3 regions of the Paracidovorax wautersii genome follow, and region 2 is predicted to be linked to each of the others. Evidence: predicted binding sites of a transcription regulator. Region 2 holds the regulator's gene; each other region holds the start of a gene.

Region 1 (7,030 bases), 1.5 Mb from region 2:
ACCTTTCCAATCTCATTCAAACCGTTCTCATCTACGCCCTGCCGGTGCTGTTCGCCATCACGGTGCACGAGGCCGCACACGGGTACGCCGCTCGCCATTTCGGCGACAACACCGCGCTGATGATGGGACGCATCACGCTCAACCCGCTCAAGCACATCGACCCGGTAGGCACCATCCTGATGCCGGTGCTGCTGTACTTCGCCACGTCGGGCGCCTTCCTGTTCGGGTATGCCAAGCCGGTGCCGGTGAACTTCGGCCACCTGCGCAACCCCAAGCGCGACATGGTCTGGGTGGCGCTGGCAGGTCCCGCTTCCAACTTCTTCCAGGCTATTCTCTGGGCCATCTTCCTCATCGCACTGGTCGGCTTCGGCGTGGACGAGCGGTTCTTCATGGAAATGGCACGCGCCGGCATCCTGGTGAACCTGGTGATGTGGGCCTTCAACCTGTTTCCGCTGCCTCCGCTCGATGGCGGCCGCATTCTGGTGGGCCTGCTGCCCTGGAAGCAGGCGCAGTGGGTGTCCCGCATCGAGCCGTTCGGCTTCTTCATCGTGCTGGCGCTGGTCGTCGCCGGCATCGTCGGCACCCTGTGGCTGCGGCCGCTGATGTCGCTGGGCTACAGCATCATCAATCTGCTGCTGACGCCGCTCACGGCCCTCCTGGGCTGACCGCCTTCTTCGCTTCGCTTACCGTCACGTCGTTCCCATGAGCACCACGCGCTTTCTCACCGGCATCACCACCACCGGAACCCCCCACCTGGGCAACTTCGTCGGGTCCATCCGCCCGTCGGTCGAGGCCAGCCGGCGGGCCGGTGTGCAGAGCTTCTATTTCCTGGCGGACTACCACGCGCTCATCAAGTGCGAAGACCCGGTGCGCATCCAGCGCTCCACGCTGGAAATCGCGGCCAGTTGGCTGGCCGCAGGCCTCGACCCGGCGCATGTGGTCTTCTACCGCCAGTCCGACATTCCCGAGATCCCGGAGCTGAACTGGCTGCTGTCGTGCGTGACGGGCAAGGGCCTGCTCAACCGCGCGCATGCCTACAAGGCATCGCAGGACAAGAATGCCGAAGCCGGCCGTGAGGCGGACGACGGCGTGACCGCCGGCCTGTTCATGTACCCCGTGCTCATGGGTGCCGACATCCTGATGTTCAAGGCCCACAAGGTGCCGGTGGGCCGCGACCAGGTGCAGCACATCGAGATGGCGCGCGACATGGCGTCCAGCTTCAATCACCTGTACGGCGAGCATTTCGTGCTGCCCGAGGCCGCCATCGACGAGCATGTGGCGCTCCTGCCCGGACTGGATGGCCGCAAGATGAGCAAGAGCTACAACAACACCATCCCGCTGTTCACGCCGCGCGAGCAGTTGCGCAAGCTCATCATGGGCCTGCTGACCGATTCCAAGGCCCCCGGAGAGCCCAAGGACACCGAGGGCTCCGCACTGTTCCAGATCTACCAGGCGTTCGCGACCGAGGCCGAGACCGAAGCCCTCCGCCAGCAGTACGCCGCCGGCATCGCCTGGGGTGATGCCAAGCAGATCCTCTTCGAGCGCGTGGACCAGCTGATCGCCCCCATGCGCGAACGCTACGAGGCGCTGATGGCCGACCCCGGCCAGATCGAAGACATCCTGCTGGCCGGCGCAGCACGTGCCCGGGCGCTCGCCACCCCGTTCACGCAAGAGCTGCGGACGGCTGTCGGCCTGCGCAGCCTGCGCACCCAGGCCGCCGGCGCGCCGTCTGCCGCTAAGGGCGGCAAGGCCGCGCTGCCTGTGTTCAAGCAGTACCGCGAAGCCGATGGGCAGTTCTACTTCAAGCTGGTGGCCGCCGACGGCAGGATGCTGCTGCAGAGCACGGGCTTCGGCGCCCCGAAGGAGGCCGGCCAGGCCATCGGCCGCCTGCAGAAGGAGCCCGATGCGCTGGCAGCGCTGGCCGACAGGCTCGCGCCTGTGGAAGGCGTGACCCCTGACGACGTAGCCCGGGCGCTGGACGCGCTGCGGGCTGCTGCCGACGCCTGACCCTGCGGCAGGCCGGCGGCGCCGGCCTGTGCACGCTGCAGCCCCCGACCGCCATGCCACTCACCAGCCGCACCTTCCTCCAGTCCTGCCTCCAGCACATGCTCCGCTGGACGTTCACCCTCGTCGTGCTGGCGGCCGTCGGCTACGCCACCTTCATCGCCATCCGTTTCCACCACCTGGACACCCGCCTCTACGCCTGGTTCAGCCACCTAGGCCAGCAGGCCCCCGTGACACCGGCCGGCCATGATGGCCTCACGCTGCAGGGGTATGCGCTGGAGCGTGCCATTCAGGTCGCAGGCGTGGGCCGCAATCTGTCCGGCCTGGCCTTCGACCCGGATCGCCAGCAACTCATCGCGGTCGTCAACCGGCCCGCGACGCTGTTGCGCCTGTCGCAGGACGGCAGCGTGCAATCCCGGCACGCCCTGCAGCATGCCGCCGACGTGGAGGGGGTCGCCTACCTCGGAGCCGGCCGCATCGCACTGGTGGAAGAGGGCCGCAGCCGCATTCTGTTTGCACAATTGCCGGAAACGGCGGACGCCCCCATGGACCTGCGGCACGCCACGGCGCTGCGCCTGTCCCTGCAGACGCCTGAAAAGCCGGGCCTGACGACGGGCAACCAGGGCTTCGAAGGCCTCGCGTATGACGCGCGCCACGACTACCTGTATGTCGCCAAGGAACATTCGCCCCGGGCGCTGTACCGCATCTCCGGCATGGCGCGGCAGTCACCGAGTGGCACGCAGTCGATCGCGGTGGAGAACCTCAGCGACTGGGTCGCGTCGGATGCGGTCGTGGGTACCGACCTGTCGTCGGCCGAAGTCGATCCCCGCACGGGCCACCTGCTGCTGCTCAGCGATGAATCGCAGTCACTGGTCGAACTCGACGAGCAAGGCCGCTTCCTGGGTCGCATCGCGCTCTCCGACTGGCTGGCACAAGAGGGCGCGGTCCCACAGGCCGAAGGCATCGCCATCGACCCGCAAGGCGGCATCTACCTCGTCAGCGAGCCCAACCTGTTCTACCGGCTGCGGCCGCCGCCCCCGCGCTGAGATCGACTGCAGTGCGGGATCACCGGGGCCAGCACCGCCGGCGGCAACCGCCAGCCCCGTCCGGCCCGGCCCGCAGCAGTGCGGCAGAAGCCGATTCAGACGCACCGCCGCGGCCTTGACCGGACAGGCGCTGTGCGGTGCCCCAAGTTGGCGCGGTCAGGCCCGCACGGACTGCACAGACGTGGAGCATGCGGACGCCGCCCACAGCGCCCCAGCCAAGGCACTCCCCGATCGATCCGGGCACGAAGCTTGCAAGACACCCTGCAATCCACTGGTGTCGTTGCCGGTGGCGGTTGATGACTCCGCTAATGACGGCGGAACCCGAGCGAGCTGAAAGCCCCCACGCTGGCAGCCCGGTTGTTCCAACCTATTCACGACGTGATCCTCGGTTGCGCTGCGCGCCGGGCAGGCCGGCGTGCACAGGAATCCGACATGAAGATCGTTGTGATTGGCCACGGCATGGTAGGCCACAAGTTTCTCGAGCAACTCCACGAGCTCGGGCTCGCGCAGGCCGACGTCACGGTGCTGTGCGAAGAGCCCCGCCCCGCCTACGACCGGGTGCACCTCTCCGAATTCTTTGCCGGCAAGACGGCCGATGACCTGTCGCTGGTCGAGCCCGGGTTCTTCGAGCGCACCGGCTTCACCCTGCGCCTGGGGGCACGCGCCGTGGCCATCGAACGGCGCAACCACACCGTCACCACGGCCGACGGCGAGGTGCTGCATTACGACAAGCTGGTGCTGGCCACCGGATCGGTGCCCTTCGTGCCGCCCGTGCCCGGGCGAGAGCGCCCTCACTGCTTCGTCTACCGCACCATCGAGAACCTGGAAGCCATGCAGGCGTCGGGAGCGAAATCACGCACCGGCGTGGTCGTGGGCGGCGGGCTGCTGGGGCTGGAATGCGCCAAGGCACTGCGCGACCTGGGACTGGAAACCCATGTGGTGGAGTTTGCCCCGCGCCTGATGACGGTGCAGGTCGACGACGGCGGAGGCCGCGTGCTCAAGGACAAGATCGAAGCGCTGGGCGTCCACGTGCACACCAGCCGCAACACGGTCGAGATCACCGATGGCGCCATGGCCCGGCACCGCATGGTGTTCGCCGACGGCACCCACCTGGAGGCCGACATGATCGTGTTCTCCGCCGGCATCCGGCCCCAGGACGCGCTGGCGCGCCAGTGCGCGCTGGCCATCGGCCCGCGCGGAGGCGTGGCCATCGACGAGCACTGCCGCACCAGCGACCGCAATGTGTACGCCATCGGCGAGTGCGCGTCGTGGAACGACCAGACCTTCGGCCTGGTGGCGCCCGGCTACGACATGGCTCGCGTGGCGGCCCGGCACATCGCCGGCGACGCCGGCGCAAGCTTCGGGGGTGCCGACATGAGCACCAAGCTCAAGCTGATGGGCGTGGACGTCGCCAGCATCGGCGACGCGCAGGGGCGCACGCCGCACTGTCGCAACTACCAGTACATCGACGAGCGCAAGCAGATCTACAAGAAGATCGTGGTCAGCGACGATGGCAAGCGGCTGCTCGGCGCCGTGCTGGTGGGCGACGCCGCGGAATACGGCACGCTGCTGCAGATGGCGCTCAACGGCATCGTGCTGCCGGAAGAGCCGGAGTTCCTGATCCTACCGTCCAGCGACGGGAAGGCCAAACCCGGCCTGGGCGTGGATGCCCTGCCCGATGGCGCCCAGATCTGCTCGTGCAACAGCGTCAGCAAAGGCCAGATCTGTGCGGCGGTGGGAGACGGCGTGTGCACGATCGCCGACATGAAGGCGTGCACCAAGGCCGGCGCCACCTGCGGCGGCTGCGTGCCCCTGGTCACGCAGGTGATGAAGGCCGAGATGGCCAAGCGCGGCATGGCGGTGAACAACCATGTGTGCGAACACTTCCCGTACTCCCGCCAGGAGCTGTACCACCTGGTCCGCGTAGGCCAGATCAAGAGCTTTGGGGACCTGTTGGCACAGCACGGCAAGGGCTTGGGCTGCGACATCTGCAAGCCGCTGGCGGCCAGCATCTTCGCTTCATGTTGGAACGAGTTCGTGCTCAAGCGCGAGCTGGCCTCCCTGCAGGACAGCAACGATTACTACCTGGGCAACATCCAGAAGGATGGCACCTACTCCGTGGTGCCGCGCATGCCCGGCGGCGAGGTCACTCCCGACGGCCTCATCGCTGTGGGCCAGGTAGCCAAGAAATACGGCCTGTACACCAAGGTCACGGGCGGGGCGCGCGTCGACATGTTCGGCGCCCGGCTCGAGCAACTGCCGCTGATCTGGGAGGAGCTTATCGCTGCCGGATTCGAGTCGGGGCACGCTTATGGCAAGTCGCTGCGCACGGTGAAGAGCTGCGTCGGCTCCACCTGGTGCCGCTACGGCGTGCAGGACAGCGTGGGCCTGGCGGTTGAACTGGAGAACCGCTACAAGGGACTGCGCGCGCCGCACAAGATCAAGTTCGGCGTGTCGGGCTGCACCCGCGAGTGTGCCGAGGCACAGGGCAAGGACGTGGGCGTGATCGCCACGGAAAAGGGCTGGAACCTCTACGTGTGCGGCAATGGCGGCATGAAGCCGCGCCACGCCGAGTTGCTGGCCAGCGATCTGGACAAGGAGCAGCTCGTACGCCTGATCGACCGCTTCCTCATGTTCTATGTGCGCACGGCCGACCGGCTGCAGCGCACCAGCACCTGGCGCGAAGGCCTCGAGGGCGGGCTGGATTACCTGAAGGACGTCCTGCTCCACGACAGCCTGCGTCTGGCCGATGAGCTGGAGCAGCAGATGCAGCATGTGGTCGATACCTACCAATGCGAATGGAAGACCGCGGTGACCGACCCGGCGGTGCGCCAGCGCTTCCGCACCTTCGTCAACAGCAGCCAGGGAGACCAGCGCATCATGTTCGTGCAGGAACGCGGTCAGATCCGCCCCGCGCGTCCGGAGGAACGCACCGGCACCGCAGCCGTGGCGGAGCCCGCATGACCACGCCAAGCCAGGACACCCCCATGGACCTCTCCTCCTCTTCTACCGCCGCCGCCCCTTGGTCTTCCGTCTGCATGGTGGACGATGTCCTGCCCGACACGGGCGTCTGTGCCCTCGTGGAAGGACGCCACGTCGCCGTGTTCCGCGTGGGAGCCGCGCAGTGGTTCGCCATCGACAACGTGGACCCCAAGTCGCAGGCCAGCGTGCTGTCCCGAGGGCTGGTGGGCAGCCTTGGCGAGCGCATCGTCGTCGCCTCGCCGCTGTACAAGAACCACTTCGATCTGCGCACGGGCGAATGCGTGGAGGCCCCCGAACACTCGGTCGGTGCGCACCCCGTGCGCGTGGAAGAAGGCCGCGTCTACGTCGCGTGCACCTGAACGCATTGCAGGGGCGCATGGCGTAGGCCCTGTAAGGGCGCTCGGACTCCTTACACTGGATGGCCTCGCCGCCGTTCCGCCAACACCATGCCTGCCGCCCGCTCCTCCACCTCGCCTTCTGCTGCACGGTTGGTGCTGCAGGCCAAACAGCGGGAGATCGACGCCGCACGCCAGCTGGCAGATCGCATCGAATGCGTGGACGCCATCCGCCAGTGCATCCATGCGCTGCAGCATGAGCGAGGCGCCACCAGCATCTACCTGGCCTCCGAAGGGCAGCGCTTTGCGCAGGTGCGCGAAGGCGCAGTGGCACAGTCCCGCGCGGCAGGGCAACGCCTGCAAGCGGCCTTCACCGCGCAGGCCCAGGCACCTCAGGGCAGCACGGCCAACATGCTGTCGCTGATGGCACTGACCTGGATCGGACTGGACGCGCTCGACGGTTTGCGCGAGCGCTTCGAGCGCCGCCAGAGCAGCGCCCACGATGCGGTCACGGCTCTCAGCCGGCTGATCGCCGGCATGGTGGAGCTGATCTCGCATGTGGCCGATGCCGCCCTGCTGCCCAGCGCGTCCCGGATGCTGGTATCGCTGCTGCACCTGGTGCAGAGCAAGGAAGCCGCTGGTCAGGAACGCGCCGTGGGGGCG
Region 2 (7,030 bases):
GCCTACGTCGGGTTTCCGGACAAGCGCACGCTGTTCCTGAACCCCATGCCGGACAGCTACGACGTGACCTCGCGCCCCTGGTACAAGCAGGCCGTGCAGGAGGGCAAGCCCATCGTGACCGCGCCCTACCTGTTCACCTCGCCGCCCGAAGTCGGCGTGACCTTCGCCGAGCCAGTCGGCCCGGCAGGCAACCCCACCGCGGTCGTTGGCACCGACGTGCTGCTGACCACCGTGGTGCGCACCGTGGCGTCCATCCGCCCCACGCCCGACAGCTTCGCCTTCCTGGCCAACCAGGCCGGCGCCATCGTGACGCACCCGGACACCGCGCTGACGCTCAAGCCCGTGTCCACCCTGTCGCCCAACCTGCAGCCTGCCGCCATGCGCGAGCTGGAACAGGCCACCACCGGCATGCGCACGGACATCAACGGCACCGACTACCTGCTCTACAGCCACACCGTGCCGGGCACCGACTGGCAGTTGGTGACCGCCGTACACCGCGGGCAGGCGCTGGCCTCCATCGGCACGCTGCTCAAGGTGTCGGCGATCACCGTGGTGGTGTCGCTGACCCTCGCGATCCTGGTGCTGGGCGCGGCCATTGCCCGCTCGCTGCGCCGCCTCGCCCTGGTGCGCGACGCGCTGGACGACATCGCCTCGGGCGACGGCGACCTGACGCGCCGCCTGTCCACCCACGGCAACGACGAGCTGACGCAGATCGCCCGGGCGTTCAACCAGTTCGTGGACAAGATCGCCGCGGTGCTGGTGCAGATCCGCGATTCATCCGAGTCGGTGCGCGTGGCCAGCACCGAGATCGCCAGCGGCAACCAGGACCTGTCCGGGCGCACCGAGCAGCAGGCCAGCTCGCTGGAAGAAACCGCCGCCGCCATGGAGCAGCTGACGGCCACGGTGCAGCAGAACGCCGAGAACGCACGCCAAGCCAACCAGCTGGCCACGGGCGCTTCCGACATCGCCACGCACGGCGGCACGGTAGTCGGCCAGGTGGTGCAGACCATGGGCGGCATCGAGACCTCGTCGCGCAAGATCGCGGACATCATCGGCGTCATCGACGGCATCGCCTTCCAGACCAACATCCTGGCGTTGAACGCGGCGGTGGAAGCAGCCCGCGCAGGCGAGCAGGGCCGGGGCTTCGCCGTGGTGGCGAGCGAAGTGCGCACGCTGGCCCAGCGCAGCGCCACCGCCGCCAAGGAGATCAAGGCGCTGATCGACGCATCGGTGCAGCAGGTGAACGCCGGCAGCCGCCTGGTGCAGGACGCGGGAGCCACCATGGAGAAGGTGGTGGACAGCGTGCGGCAGGTGACCACCATCGTGGCCGAGATCAGCAACGCCAGCCAGGAGCAGAGCACCGGCATCGCCGAGATCGGCGGCGCGGTGACGCAGATGGACCAGGCCACACAGCAGAACGCCGCGCTGGTGGAGCAGGCCACCGCCGCCGCCCAGTCGCTGCAGCAGCAGGCCGCGCACCTGGCGGAAGTCGTCGCCGGCTTCAAGCTGGAGGCCCACGGGGCGGCAGCGGTGCGGCCGGCACAGGGCGCCACCGGCAGCGAACTGCGCGCCCTGCGCTGAAACCGCGGCATCGCCACGACCGGGCGGCGGCAGGCGGCGGGTGCCGCGGCTGCAAGCCCAGCGCCACCGGAGCGGCCGGTGCGATCCGGGGCTGGTGCACACAGGCCGGCCTGCGAGCCGCGGTGGTGCTCTTGTCCGCGCCGCGGCGCCGGTGCTGCCCACGCCGGTGGATTAGAATGAAAACAGGCCTTAGCCCTTACACAGCAAGCGCATATTGCTATTATTAATATAGCACTTTTCAAAAAATCACTCCCGCCGATGCCACGCCGTGTACAGCGCCCCCACACGGCCGCACTTCCCCCACGCTCCCGTACGCTCAATTCCATGGACAAAGACCAACGCTTCACCCAGGCCGCCGCTGAACTCGGCTATTCCTTCGATGGCGAGATCAAGATCGGCGGCCACTACGTGCCGCTGGTGCGCGACGGGAACACCGTGTACCTGAGCGGGCAGATCCCCCGCGTGGGCGATGTGGTGGTGGTGCAGGGGCGCGCGGGCGACACTGTCTCCCTGCCGCAGGCCCAGCACGCCGCGCGGGTCTGCGTGATGCGCGCGCTGGCGCTGCTGCAGCGGAGCCTGGGCAGCCTGGAGCAGGTACGCACGTTGCTGCGCATCACCGTGTATGTGCAGTGCACGGCCGACTTTACGCAGCAAAGCGAGGTGGCCGACGGCGCATCGGACCTGCTGTTTTCCATCCTGGGCGAGGCCGGCGCGCACACCCGCACCTCGGTGGGCGTGCAGCAGTTGCCCAAGAACGCGACGGTGGAAGTCGATCTGGTCGCCTCCGTGCACGGCCCGGCCTGAGCGCACACTGTGGCTGCCGCCAAGCAGGGCAGGCAGCCGGCCAGCGCCGCACGATCCGAACCCGATCTTCGGACGGGCGTGGGGCCAGTGCTACGTCGGCCATTCCAGCGCATTCGGAAGGCGCCAACGCCCGCCGCGCCGAAGCGCTGCCGTGCAGATCGCGGCGCCGTCCGACACGCGCGGCCCCCTGGCCGGCGCCCCGGCCCGCGCCGGGCGAGAGAAGATCTGCGCATGACCTCGCACACCGCCTCCCCCTCCTGCGCCCGTCCGGCGTCTCCCGGCTCCGCTTTGCCGCCTGCGCAGCCCCGCGGGCGGCAATGGCTGGCACTGGCCGGCTGGCTGGCGCTGGCCTTCGCCACCGCAGCCATCGGCAGCGTGGCCTCGGTGCAGGCACCGCAGTTCTATGGCCAGCTCGTGCAGCCGGAATGGGCGCCCCCGCCCTCCGTCTTCGGCCCGGTGTGGACGGTGCTGTTCGCCCTGATGGGCATCGCCGCCTGGCTGGTCTGGCGCACGCCGCAAGGCGCCGCACGGCGGCAGGCGCTGGCGCTCTTCTGCGGGCAGTTGGTACTCAATGCGCTGTGGAGCTGGCTGTTCTTCCAATGGCAGCTGGGCGCCTGGGCGCTGGCCGACATTGCCGCGCTGTGGCTGGGGGTGGCCGCCACGCTGGCGGCCTTCTGGCGCCTGCGGCCGCTGGCCGGCGCACTGCTGGTGCCCTATCTGGCCTGGATCAGCTTTGCCGCCGCCCTGAACTTCACGCTGTGGCGTCTGAACCCGCAGGTACTGGGCTGACCTGGGAAGTGCCACGCGCGCCGACGGCGCGCAGGCTCAGAGCGCCTTGCGCAGGTTGGCCGGCGCGATCTTGAGCGCCTCGCGGTACTTGGCCACGGTGCGGCGGGCGCACTCGATGCCCTGCTCTTTCAGCATCTCCGCGATCTGGCTGTCCGACAGCGGTTTGTTCGGGTTCTCGGCCGAGACGAACTGCTTGATGAGCGCCCGCACCGCCGTGCTGGAGGCATTGCCGCCCGTCTCCGTGCCCAGCCCCGAGCCGAAGAAGTACTTCAGCTCATAGGTGCCCTGCGGCGTGGCCATGTACTTGGCCGTGGTCACGCGGCTGATGGTGGATTCGTGCAGGCCCAGTTCGTCGGCGATGTCGCGCAGCACCAGCGGGCGCATGGCCAGTTCGCCATGGACGAAGAAATTCTTCTGCCGGTCCACGATGGCGCGCGACACACGCAGGATGGTGTCGAAGCGCTGCTGGATGTTCTTGATGAACCAGCGCGCCTCCTGCAGCCGCTGCTGCAGCGCCTGGTGGCCCTCGCCACCGCGGTTGCCGCGCAGCGCGCCGGCGTAGATGTCGTGCACGCGCAGGCGCGGCATCACATCCGGGTTGAGCTGCACGCTGAAGTTCTGCTGCGCGCCGCGCCCCGTCTTCTTGACGATCACGTCGGGCACGATGATGTTGCGCTCCACGTCCGTGAAGCGCCGGCCGGGCCGCGGCTCCAGCCGCGCGATGAGGGCCATGGCGCTGCGTGTGCGCTCCTCGCCGGCGCCGCAGGCCTGCGTCAGCCGCCGCACGTCGCGGCGGGCGAGCATGTCCAGCGGCTGGCGGCAGATGGCCAGGGCCGCCTGCAGCACCTCGGGGTCGCCTTCCTCGTCGTGCTGCAGCGCCTTGAGCTGCAACGTCAGGCACTCGGCCAGGCCGCGGGCGCCCACGCCCGTCGGCTCCAGGCTCTGCAGCAGGCGCAGGGCCACGGTGAAGCGGTGCACCAGCTCCTCGACCTGCTCGGGATCTTCCTCGCCGGCCAGGCTCACGGCCAGGGACTCCAGCGGCTCGTCCAGGTAGCCGTCGTCGTTGAGCGATTCGATCAAAAAGCGCAGCGCCGCCGTGTCCACCTCGGACAGCCGCAGGGACAGGGCCTGACGGTGCAGGAATTCGGTGAGCGACAGGTGGCTGCGCGCCAGCTCGGTGGCATCGGCCTCATCGCCCTCGTCGCCGCCGTTGCGGTTGCGCGCGGGGGCGTCGCCGCCCCACTCGCTGTCGTCGGGCGCCATGTCCACCGTGCCATCGCCTTCCCAGTCGGGCGTGTCGGTCGCAGCGTCGGCGGTGGCCGGGGTATCGGTATCGGATGAGGCTTCTGCAGCCGTGGTGCTTGCGCTGGATGTTCCTGAATACAGAGCATCTTCAGCGTGTCGGTCGTCTTCCTGTACGGGTGCATCGGCCTGCGCCAGGCCGAAGTCCTCGCGCGGCGCCTCTTCGGCCGTGCGCTCCAGGAACGGGTTGTCGTCGAGCATCTGCTCGACCTCCTGCGACAGCTCCAGCGTCGACAGCTGCAGCAGGCGGATGGATTGCTGCAGTTGCGGCGTGAGCGCCAGGTGTTGCGAGACGCGGAGGGAAAGGCCCTGCTTCATCGCATCAACCGGCGCACGCCGCGGCCGGGCCCATGGGGCGCCGCGTCCGGCACGAAGGGACGGATGGCAGGCAGCCCATGCTCACATCCGGAAGTGTTCGCCCAGGTAGACGCGGCGTACCTCGGGGTTGTCGACGATCTCGGCAGGCGTGCCCTGGGCCAGCACGCGGCCATCGCTGATGATGAAGGCGTGGTCGCAGATGCCCAGCGTCTCGCGCACGTTGTGGTCGGTGATGAGCACGCCGATGCCGCGCTCCTTCAGGAAGCCGATGATGCGCTGGATCTCGATCACGGCGATCGGATCGATGCCGGCGAAGGGCTCGTCGAGCAGGATGAAGCGCGGCTGCGTGGCCAGCGCACGGGCGATTTCCACGCGCCGCCGTTCACCGCCCGACAGGGCCAGCGCGGGCGACTGGCGCAGATGCTCCACGCGCAGCTCCTGCAGCAGGGCCGTCAGGCGCTCCTCGATCACGGCGCGCGTGAGCGGCTTGCCGTGCTCGTCCTTCTGCAGCTCCAGCACGGCGCGCACGTTCTCTTCCACATTGAGCTTGCGGAAGATGGAGGCCTCCTGCGGCAGGTACGACAGGCCCAGGCGCGAACGGCGGTGGATGGGCATGTCGGCCACCGACTGGCCGTCGATGCGGATGTCGCCGCCATCGCAGCGCACCAGTCCCACGATCATGTAGAACGACGTGGTCTTGCCGGCGCCGTTCGGGCCGAGCAGGCCCACGACCTCGCCCTTCTGAACCAGCATGGACACGTCCTTGACGACCTTGCGGCTGCCGTAGGACTTCTCGAGGTGCATCACCTCCAGGCGGCTTTCGCCCGTCGCCCTGGAGGCGGAGGGTGTGGAATTCGAATCGCTCACTTCGCGCCGTCGTTCAGTTGGGGGCTGGACCGCAGGGCCGGTGCCGGGGTGGCGGGCGCGTTGGCCGGCGCGGCACCCGACGCGGGCTCCTTGGGCGCCAGCACGGCACGCACGCGGCCGCCCGGCGTACCCGATGCCGTGCCGGCGGGCGCCGTGCGCTGGCCATCCACGGTGAACACATCGGTGACGTTGTTGTAGACGATGGTGGCCCCCTGCAGCTCGTCGGTCAGGGTGGCCTCGCGGTAGCGGCGCAGCTCGGCGCGGCGGATGAACTTCACGATGTCGGCCTTGCCGTCGTACTCGATCACCTCGCCCTCGCCCTCGACGTATTCGTCGGGCGCTCCGGGCAGCGTGTCGCGCTTTTGGCGGAAGAAGGCGCGCTGGCCGGCCTCCGCGGTGACCACGCCGTACTGGAAGCCGTCCGGATCCTGACGGACATCAAGCCGCGCGCCGCGCAGCACGATGGTTCCCTTGGTCATGACCACGCGGCCGGTGAAGACGCTGGTCTGCTTGAGCTCATCGTGGCGCAGCGCGTCGGCCTCGATGTTCATGGGCTTGTTGCGGTCGGCCTTCTCGGCGCGTACGCCCCATGAGGCACAGGCCAGCGCACAAAGCAGGAGGAGCGGGAGCAGTTGTTTTCTCATAGGGCACGAATCTTGCGGTCATTGTACTGACGCTGCCTGGCCTTTGCGCGGCAAAGACCCGCGATCCCGCAAAAGGCTGCACCGCACCGTCGCAGCACGCTGCAGAAAGCACAACGCGCCCGAAGGCGCGTCGCAGTCTGCGGGCATGCCGGCAGGGCCGGCACCGGGCCTCAGCCCTTGCGCGCCTGCGCTGCCAGCTGGTCGACCACCTGCAGCACGTTCTGCATGTTGCCGGCCATGGTGCCGTCGGTGTAGTAGCGGCCGGCCACGCCCATCGAGGGCACGCCTTCCACGCCATAGGCCTCCTGCAGCTGCGACGCCTTGCGCACCTGGTTGGAGACGGTGAAGGAGTTGTAGACCTCCTTGAACTTGGCCGCATCCACGCCCTGCTTGGCGATCCAGTCGAAGATCAGCTCGTCCTTGTTCAGTGGCAGGCGCTCGACGTGCACGGCGCGGAAGACCTTGGCATGCACCTCGGGCAGCTTGCCCATGCCTTCCAGCGCGAAGTACAGCTTTTGCTGCGGCACGAAGGTGGCGTTGAACGCCACCGGAACGCGGCGGATGTGCAGGTCCTTCGGGGCGGCCTTGATCCAGGCTTCCAGCGCCGGTTCGAAGGCATTGCAGTGCGGGCAGCTGTACCAGAAGAACTCGATGACCTCGACCTTGCCGGCCGAGACTTCCGTAGGCACGGGCTTGCCGAGCTTCACGTACTCCTTGCCTTCCTT
Region 3 (7,030 bases), 150 kb from region 2:
GAAGGTGGCCGACTGGATGCGGTTGCCCACGTTGGTCAGCTCGACCACGCCGATGGCGTAGGCCAGGGACGAGTCCTTGAGCAGCGCGACGAAGTTGCTCACCAGCGGCGGCAGCGAGATCTTGAACGCCTGCGGGAACACCACGTCGAAGAACACGTAGGTGCGCGACAGGCCCAGGGCGCGCGCAGCCTCGGTCTGGCCGCGCGGCACGGCCAGCAGGCCGGCGCGGATGGCCTCGGCGTTGTAGGCGCCCACGTTCAGGCCCAGGGCCACCACGGCAGCGGCGAAGTCGGGCAGGTTGGCGCCCGGCACCAGCACCGGCAGCGCGAAGTACACGAAGAGGATCTGCACCAGCAGCGGCGTGCCGCGGATGGCCCAGATGTAGAAGCCCGCGAGCCAGCGCAGGCCGATGAAGCGCGCGGTGCGCGCCAGGGCCGCGGCCGTGCCCAGCACCAGGCCCACGGCGCCGCTCACCAGCGTGAGCCACAGCGTGGTGCGCGCCCCGTCCGAGAAGGCCTGGGCGTTGGGGCCGATGGGATCGGGGAAGAACGAAAGCAGCCAGCCCAGCAGCGACAGGGCGAGCACCATCAGCACGAGGGCGGTGACCAGCGTGGCATTGCTGCGTTGCTGGCGGCTCCACTGCGTGGGCCAGATTGCGGTCAGCATGGAAATGAGGCCGGCGCCCGCAGCGTGAGCCACGGGCGCCGGAAAGTCCTTCTAGGTCAGGTTACTTGGTGCAGCGCACGTCTTCGTTGAAGTACTTCTTGGAGATGGCTGCGTAGCTGCCGTCGGCCAGGATCTCTTCGAAGGCCTTGTTCCAGGCATCGGCCAGGCCGGTGTTGCCCTTGGCCACGGCGGGCGCGATGCGCTCGATGAACAGCATATCGCCGAGCTTGAAGCCGGCCTTGGCGTTCTTGGCAGCGGCTTCCTTGGCGACGAACTTGTCGCTCACCCAGGCGTCCACACGCTTGGAGATCAGGGCGCGCTGGGCGTCGGTGTCTTGCGGGAAGTTCTTCACTTCCTTCACGCCGGTCAGCTTCTGCACCTGCGTGAGGTAGCTGGTGCCGGTCTGCACGGCCACGGTCTTGCCCTTCAGGTCATCCGCCGTGCGGGTCTTGCCGTCGATCGACACGATGATGCCGCCGGAGCAGTAGTGGGGTTCGGCGAAGGTCACGGCCTTGGCGCGCTCTTCGGTGATGCCGTGGGAGGCGATCACGGCGTCCCAGCGGTCCTGGGCCAGGCCGGTCAGCAGGGCGTCGAAGCCCAGCGTCTTCCATTCCAGCTTCACGCCCATCTTCTTGACGACGGCCTCGGCCACTTCGACCTCGAAGCCCGTCAGCTTGTTGCCCTGGAAGAAGTTGAAGGGGGCGAACTGGCCCTCGGTGGCGATGACGATCTTGCCGTCCTTCTTGATGGCGTCGACCGTGCGGGCCTGCACGGAAAACGCGGCGCACAGTGCCACGGCGGTGGCAATCGTCTTGAACATCTTCATCTGCTGTTCCTGCGTGGGATGGTTCCAGGTACAAAAAATCCGGCTTGGCGGTTGGCAAAGCCGGAACTTGCGCCCCTGCACGGCCCGGTTTGCGGGCAGGCGTCATGGAGCGGTCACATTATAGGGAGGCACCCCGGTGCGGGCACAAGGCTGCAAACCCTGACCGCAGCCCATGCAAGTTCGGGGCCCGGCAAGCCGCAGCACCCTCGCGTCCGGTCACACCGGGCGCATCAGCGTGGACTTGCCGAACAGGCTCTCCAGCAGGTCCACGGCCAGTTCCGCCGTCTGGTTGCGGATGTCCAGCGCCGGGTTCAGCTCGACCAGATCGGCCGAGCGCAGCGCGCCGCAGTCGGCCAGCATCTCCATGCACAGCTGGGTCTCGCGGTAGGTCGGCCCGCCACGCACGGCCGTGCCCACGCCGGGGGCCACCGAGGGATCGAGGCAGTCCATGTCGAAGCTGACGTGCAGGTGGGTGTCGGCATCGACACCCGCCAGCGCCCGCTCCATCACCGTGCGCATGCCCAGTTCGTCGATGGTGCGCATGTCGTAGACCTCGATGCGGTGCTCGTTCACGAACTGCTTCTCGGTGGCGTCCACGCTGCGCACGCCGATCAGGCCGATCTGCCCCGGCTGCAGGGCCGGCACGCCGGCCAGGTGCGTGAGGCCGGCCGGGCCATGGCCCAGCAGGCAGGCCACGGGCATGCCGTGCAGGTTGCCGCTGGGGGTGGACTCTGGCGTGTTGGCGTCCGCATGCGCATCGAACCACAGCACCTTCAGGCGCTTGCCCTGCTCGCGGCAGTGCTGCGCGGCGGCGCTGATGGACCCGATGGCCAGGCAGTGGTCGCCGCCCATCATCAAGGGCACGTGGCCCGCGCGCAGATCGGCCAGGGCGGCGGCGTACACGGCTTCGTTCCAGGCCGTCACCTCTGCCAGGTGGCGGAAACCGCTGGCCGGCTCGGCCTGCGGGTTGCCGGGCCCGGCCAGGTTGCCCCGGTCGATCACCTCGAAGCCGCGTCCGCGCATCGCCCGGGCGATGCCCGCGATGCGCAGCGCATCCGGTCCCATGCTGGCACCCAGCACGCTGGCGCCGACGTCCGTGGGCGCGCCGATCAGGGTGAGAGTGGTCGTCGTCATGGCAGGAATCCTCGGGGTGGTGGGCTGCAGAGAATGTAGTCCGCCGGCGCACGCGCCGGAAGGGGTGCACGGCCGCGGCGCCGCGCGGTGGCAACGCTCATCGCAGGAAGGCGTCGTAGCCCGTCTTCAGGATCAGCGCGCCGACCACGAAGATGAAGATGCCGCGCACGAAGCCCGCGCCGTGCTTGAGCGCCATCTGCGCGCCCAGCACGCTGCCGATCACGTTGGCCACGGCCAGGGGCAGCGCGAAGTGCCACCACACGTGGCCCTTGGCGGTGAAGAGGATCAGCGCGGCGGCATTGGTCGCCAGGTTGAGCAGCTTGGCGGACACCGAGGCATTCAGGAAGTCGTAGCCCAGCAGGCGCACGAACAGGAAGACGAAGAAGCTGCCGGTGCCCGGGCCGAAGAAGCCGTCGTAGAAGCCGATGACGACGCCGATCAGGCAGGCCGCCAGCGTTTCGGTGCGTCCGGCGAAGCGCGGCGTGTGGTGGCGCCCCAGATCTTTGCGCGCCAGCGTGTACAGCAGCAGCACGATAAGCACCACCGGCAGCAGCTTGCGCAGGAAGTCGGCCGAGATCACCGTGACCGTCCAGGCGCCGAAGAAGGCGCCGGCGAATCCGGCCGCCGCGGCCGGCAGCAGGGCCTGCCAGCGCATCTGCACCCTGCGCCCGTACTGCCAGGTGGCGATGGCCGTGCCCCAGACCGAGGCGCTTTTGTTGGTGCCCAGCAGCGTGGCGGGCGGTGCGGTGGGGAACGTGGCGAACAGGGCCGGTGTCAGGATCAACCCGCCGCCGCCCACGATGGCATCCACGAATCCGGCCAGCAGCGAGGCGAGCGAGACGATGATCCATTCCATAGGGGCGCGATTGTCGCACCGCCCCTGCCGCCCTGCTGCACCCTGGTGCGCTCCCGGCCGGTGCGGCGCGGACCGGCCATAAAAAGAAAAGGCGCCGGGATCGCCGGCGCCTGGGAAGAGGGCATCTTATGGGGGATGCTTGGAATGTATTGTTGGTAGGTAGAGTTGTCTCCTCGGTCCCCTCGCGTGGCGTGCCGTGGCGCGCTCTCGAGTGCATTGACTGTAACGGCGTGCACTTGCGTGGTGCATTGGTGGTTTCCCGCACACCGTTGTGGGGCGTGCCGGCCGGCGGCGCGCCGGTGTTCCGGCGCCTGCGCGTGCGCCGGCAGCGGCCGCTTGGCACGCGTTGTGCGACGTACGGCGTCAACAGCACGACAGCGGAGGGCAGGCAATGCGGTGTGGAATGCACAGGGCGCCATGGATGGCGATGGCGGTCTGGTGCGCGGGCATGGCGGGTGCCGCTGCGCAGACGGTGCCGAGCGCCGCGGCGCAGGTGACGCCCGGGCCGGCGCTGGCCGCACCGGGCCTGGTGGCCACTGCTTCGTTGAATGCGGCGGACACCGGCTGGATGATGACGGCGACCGTACTTGTGCTGGTGATGACGCTGCCCGGCGTGGCCCTGTTCTACGCCGGCATGGTGCGGCGCAAGAACGTGCTCAACACCATGGCCAGCGTGGTGGCCATCGCCGCGCTGGTCACCCTGTTGTGGTTCGCCATGGGCTACTCGCTGGCCTTCACGCCGGGCAACGCCTGGCTGGGCGGCGTCGGCCGCATGGGCTTCGCGGGGCTGGACTTCGACCTGCGCGCCGGGCTGGTGGCCGTGAGCCATCTGGCGCCGAACGTGCCGGAATCCGTCTACGCCACCTACCAGCTCACCTTCGCCATCATCACCGCGGCGCTGGTGGTCGGCGCTTTCGTCGAACGCATGCGCTTTTCGTCGATGCTCGTGTTCATCGGCCTGTGGTCGCTGTGCGTCTACGCCCCGGTGGCCCATTGGGTATGGGAGTCCGGCGGCTGGCTGGCGCAGCTGGGTGCGCTCGATTTCGCCGGGGGCGCCGTGGTGCATGTCAACGCCGGCATGGCGGGCCTGGCCTGCGCCTGGTTCCTGGGCCATCGCAAGGGTTACGGCCGCGAAGCCTTCGAGCCGTACAACCTCGGCTTCACCATGGCCGGCGCGGCGCTGCTGTGGGTCGGCTGGTTCGGCTTCAACGCCGGCTCGGCCGTGGCGGCCGACGGGCGCGCGGGGGTGGCACTGGCGGCCACGCAGATCGCCGCTGCGGCCGGAGCGCTGGCCTGGGCGGCGGGCGAGGCGGTGACGCGCGGGCGCGCCTCGCTGCTGGGCCTGTGCTCAGGCCTGGTCGCGGGCCTGGTGGCGGTCACGCCGGCGGCCGGTTTCGTCACGCCGCGGTCAGCATTCGTCATCGGTGCGGTGGCAGGCGTGGCCTGCTATTGGGGCAGCACCGGCCTCAAGCGCCTGCTGGGGCTCGACGATTCGCTGGACGTGTTCGGCGTGCACGGCATCGGCGGCATCGTCGGCTCCCTGCTCACCGGCGTGCTGGCCAGCCCGCGCATCGGCGGCGTGGAAGGCAGCCTGCTCACCCAGGCGCTGGGCGTGGGCGCCGTCATGGCCTACAGCCTGGGCGTGTCCGCGCTGCTGCTGTGGACGGTGGACCGCACGCTGGGCCTGCGCGTCAGCGACGCCGCGGAGTTCCAGGGGCTCGATCTGTCCCAGCACCGCGAGCGCATCGGCGCATGATGTGGTCGCCGCACGACGAGGCCGGCCCGGGACGCGACCGGCTCTCCGTGGCCGCCCACCTGCACGTGCTGCTGCGCCGCAAGGTCGGCCGCGTGACCGACACCGAGTGGATGGCCGTGAATGCGGACTACGCGCTGGAGATCGTGCGCTTCGCGCGGGAGCGGGCGCGTGAGGACGCCATCCCCGAGCTGCTGGATTGGGCCGACCGCCTGGAGCTGCTCACGCTGGAGGCCGCTGCAGAGCCCGCGCCCCGCAAGCCGCTGATGGAGGCCGCGGCCCAGCGCCTGCGCCGCCACGGCGAAGAACCGCCACCGCCCGTGCCGCCGCGCTACGTGGGCGGCATCCGCTAGCAGCAGACGGCGCCGTCAGGCGCCCACCGCAGCCCGTGGACGCCGTGCGGCGCGGATCCACTCCGCGGCCTTCTCGGCCAGCATCAGCGTGGGTGAATTGGTGTTGCCGCTGGTGATGGTGGGCATGGCCCCGGCATCCACCACGCGCAGGCCGGCCACCACGCCGCCGCGCCCGTCGCGCACGCGCAGCTGCGCATCCAGCACCGCCATCGGGTCGTCGGCGCGCCCCATCTTGGTCGTGCCCACGGGGTGGAAGATGGTGGTGGCGATGTCGCCCGCCAGCCGCGCCAGGTCTTCGTCGCTTTCGTACTGGGGACCGGGTTTCCACTCGGTGGGCTGGTAGCGCGACAGCGCCGGCTGGGCGACGATGCGGCGCGTGACGCGCAGGCTGTCGGCGGCCACCTGGCGGTCTTCGGGGGTGGAGAGGTAGTTGGGCGCGATGGCCGGCGCGGTTTGGAAGTCCGCGTTCTTGATCTGCACCGTGCCCCGGCTGGTGGGGTTCAGGTTGCACACGCTGGCGGTGAAGGCCGGGAAGGCGTGCAGAGGCTCGCCGAAGGCTTCGAGCGACAGCGGCTGCACGTGGTATTCGATGTTGGGGTACGGCTGGTCGGGGCTGCTGCGCGTGAAGGCGCCCAGCTGCGACGGCGCCATGCTCATCGGCCCGCTGCGCTTGAGCAGGTACTCCAGCCCGATCTTCGCCTTGCCCAGCCAGCTGCCGGCCAGCACGTTGAGCGTGGGCACGTGGTTGACCTTGTAGACGGCGCGGATCTGCAGGTGATCCTGCAGGTTGGCGCCCACGCCGGGCAGGTCCACCTGCATGTCGATGCCGTGCCGGCGCAGCAGGTCTGCCGGGCCGATGCCGGACAGCTGCAGCAGCTGCGGCGAGTTGACGGCGCCCGCGCTCAGGATCACCTCTTCGCTGGCATGCGCCGTCACCATCTCGTCTCCCGTCCACACCCGCACGCCGGTGCAGCGGCGCGTGCCGTCGGGCTGCGTCTCCAGAACCAGCTGCGTGGCCTGGGCGGCGGTCCACATCTCGAAGTTGGGGCGGCCGTAGCAGATGGGGCGCAGAAAGGCCTTGGCGGTGTTCCAGCGCCAGCCGGCCTTCTGGTTCACCTCGAAGTAGCCCACGCCCTCGTTGTCGCCGCCGTTGAAGTCCTGCGTGGCCGGAATGCCCGCCTGCTGCGCGGCCTGCGAGAAGGCGTCCAGCACGTCCCAGCGCAGGCGCTGCTTCTCCACCCGCCACTCGCCCGAGCCGCCGGTGCTCTTGCTGCCGTGCAGGCGTTTGAAGTGCTCGTCGGCTTCGCCGGGCCTGTCCAGGCGCCAGTGGTCCTCGTGGCGGCGGAAGGCCGGCAGCACGTTGTCCCAGCGCCAGGCGTCGTCGCCCGTCAGTTGCGCCCACTGGTCGTAGTCGCGCGCCTGGCCGCGCATGTAGATCATGC

The links. Region 2 encodes sigma-54, which starts transcription at its own class of promoters, with help from an activator protein. Its sites were predicted from a motif close to TGGCANGNAANCTGCTTT; they were not measured.
Region 1: nirB (nitrite reductase large subunit NirB) is a predicted target of sigma-54. The motif match lies at 3,289-3,306, and genes of this name have one in related genera.
Region 3: QE399_RS05050 (ammonium transporter) is a predicted target of sigma-54. The motif match lies at 3,820-3,837, and genes of this name have one in related genera.

Annotation. Positions count from the first base shown of each region.
Region 1 is NZ_JAVIZX010000001.1:2,390,567-2,397,596, reverse strand. It holds gene QE399_RS10830 (site-2 protease family protein) at 1-665, shown strand, start outside; gene QE399_RS10825 (tryptophan--tRNA ligase) at 703-2,007, shown strand; gene QE399_RS10820 (SdiA-regulated domain-containing protein) at 2,061-3,050, shown strand; gene nirB (nitrite reductase large subunit NirB) at 3,483-6,014, shown strand; gene nirD (nitrite reductase small subunit NirD) at 6,038-6,391, shown strand; gene QE399_RS10805 (nitrate- and nitrite sensing domain-containing protein) at 6,479-7,030, shown strand, end outside.
Region 2 is NZ_JAVIZX010000001.1:931,742-938,771, forward strand. It holds gene QE399_RS04285 (methyl-accepting chemotaxis protein) at 1-1,581, shown strand, start outside; gene QE399_RS04290 (RidA family protein) at 1,906-2,385, shown strand; gene QE399_RS04295 (TspO/MBR family protein) at 2,617-3,174, shown strand; gene QE399_RS04300 (RNA polymerase factor sigma-54) at 3,211-4,794, opposite strand; gene lptB (LPS export ABC transporter ATP-binding protein) at 4,876-5,598, opposite strand; gene lptA (lipopolysaccharide transport periplasmic protein LptA) at 5,658-6,305, opposite strand; gene QE399_RS04315 (thiol:disulfide interchange protein DsbA/DsbL) at 6,476-7,030, opposite strand, start outside.
Region 3 is NZ_JAVIZX010000001.1:1,080,362-1,087,391, reverse strand. It holds gene QE399_RS05070 (amino acid ABC transporter permease) at 1-666, opposite strand, end outside; gene QE399_RS05065 (ABC transporter substrate-binding protein) at 728-1,492, opposite strand; gene rocF (arginase) at 1,709-2,626, opposite strand; gene QE399_RS05055 (sulfite exporter TauE/SafE family protein) at 2,724-3,482, opposite strand; gene QE399_RS05050 (ammonium transporter) at 3,931-5,238, shown strand; gene QE399_RS05045 (hypothetical protein) at 5,235-5,588, shown strand; gene QE399_RS05040 (GMC family oxidoreductase) at 5,604-7,030, opposite strand, start outside.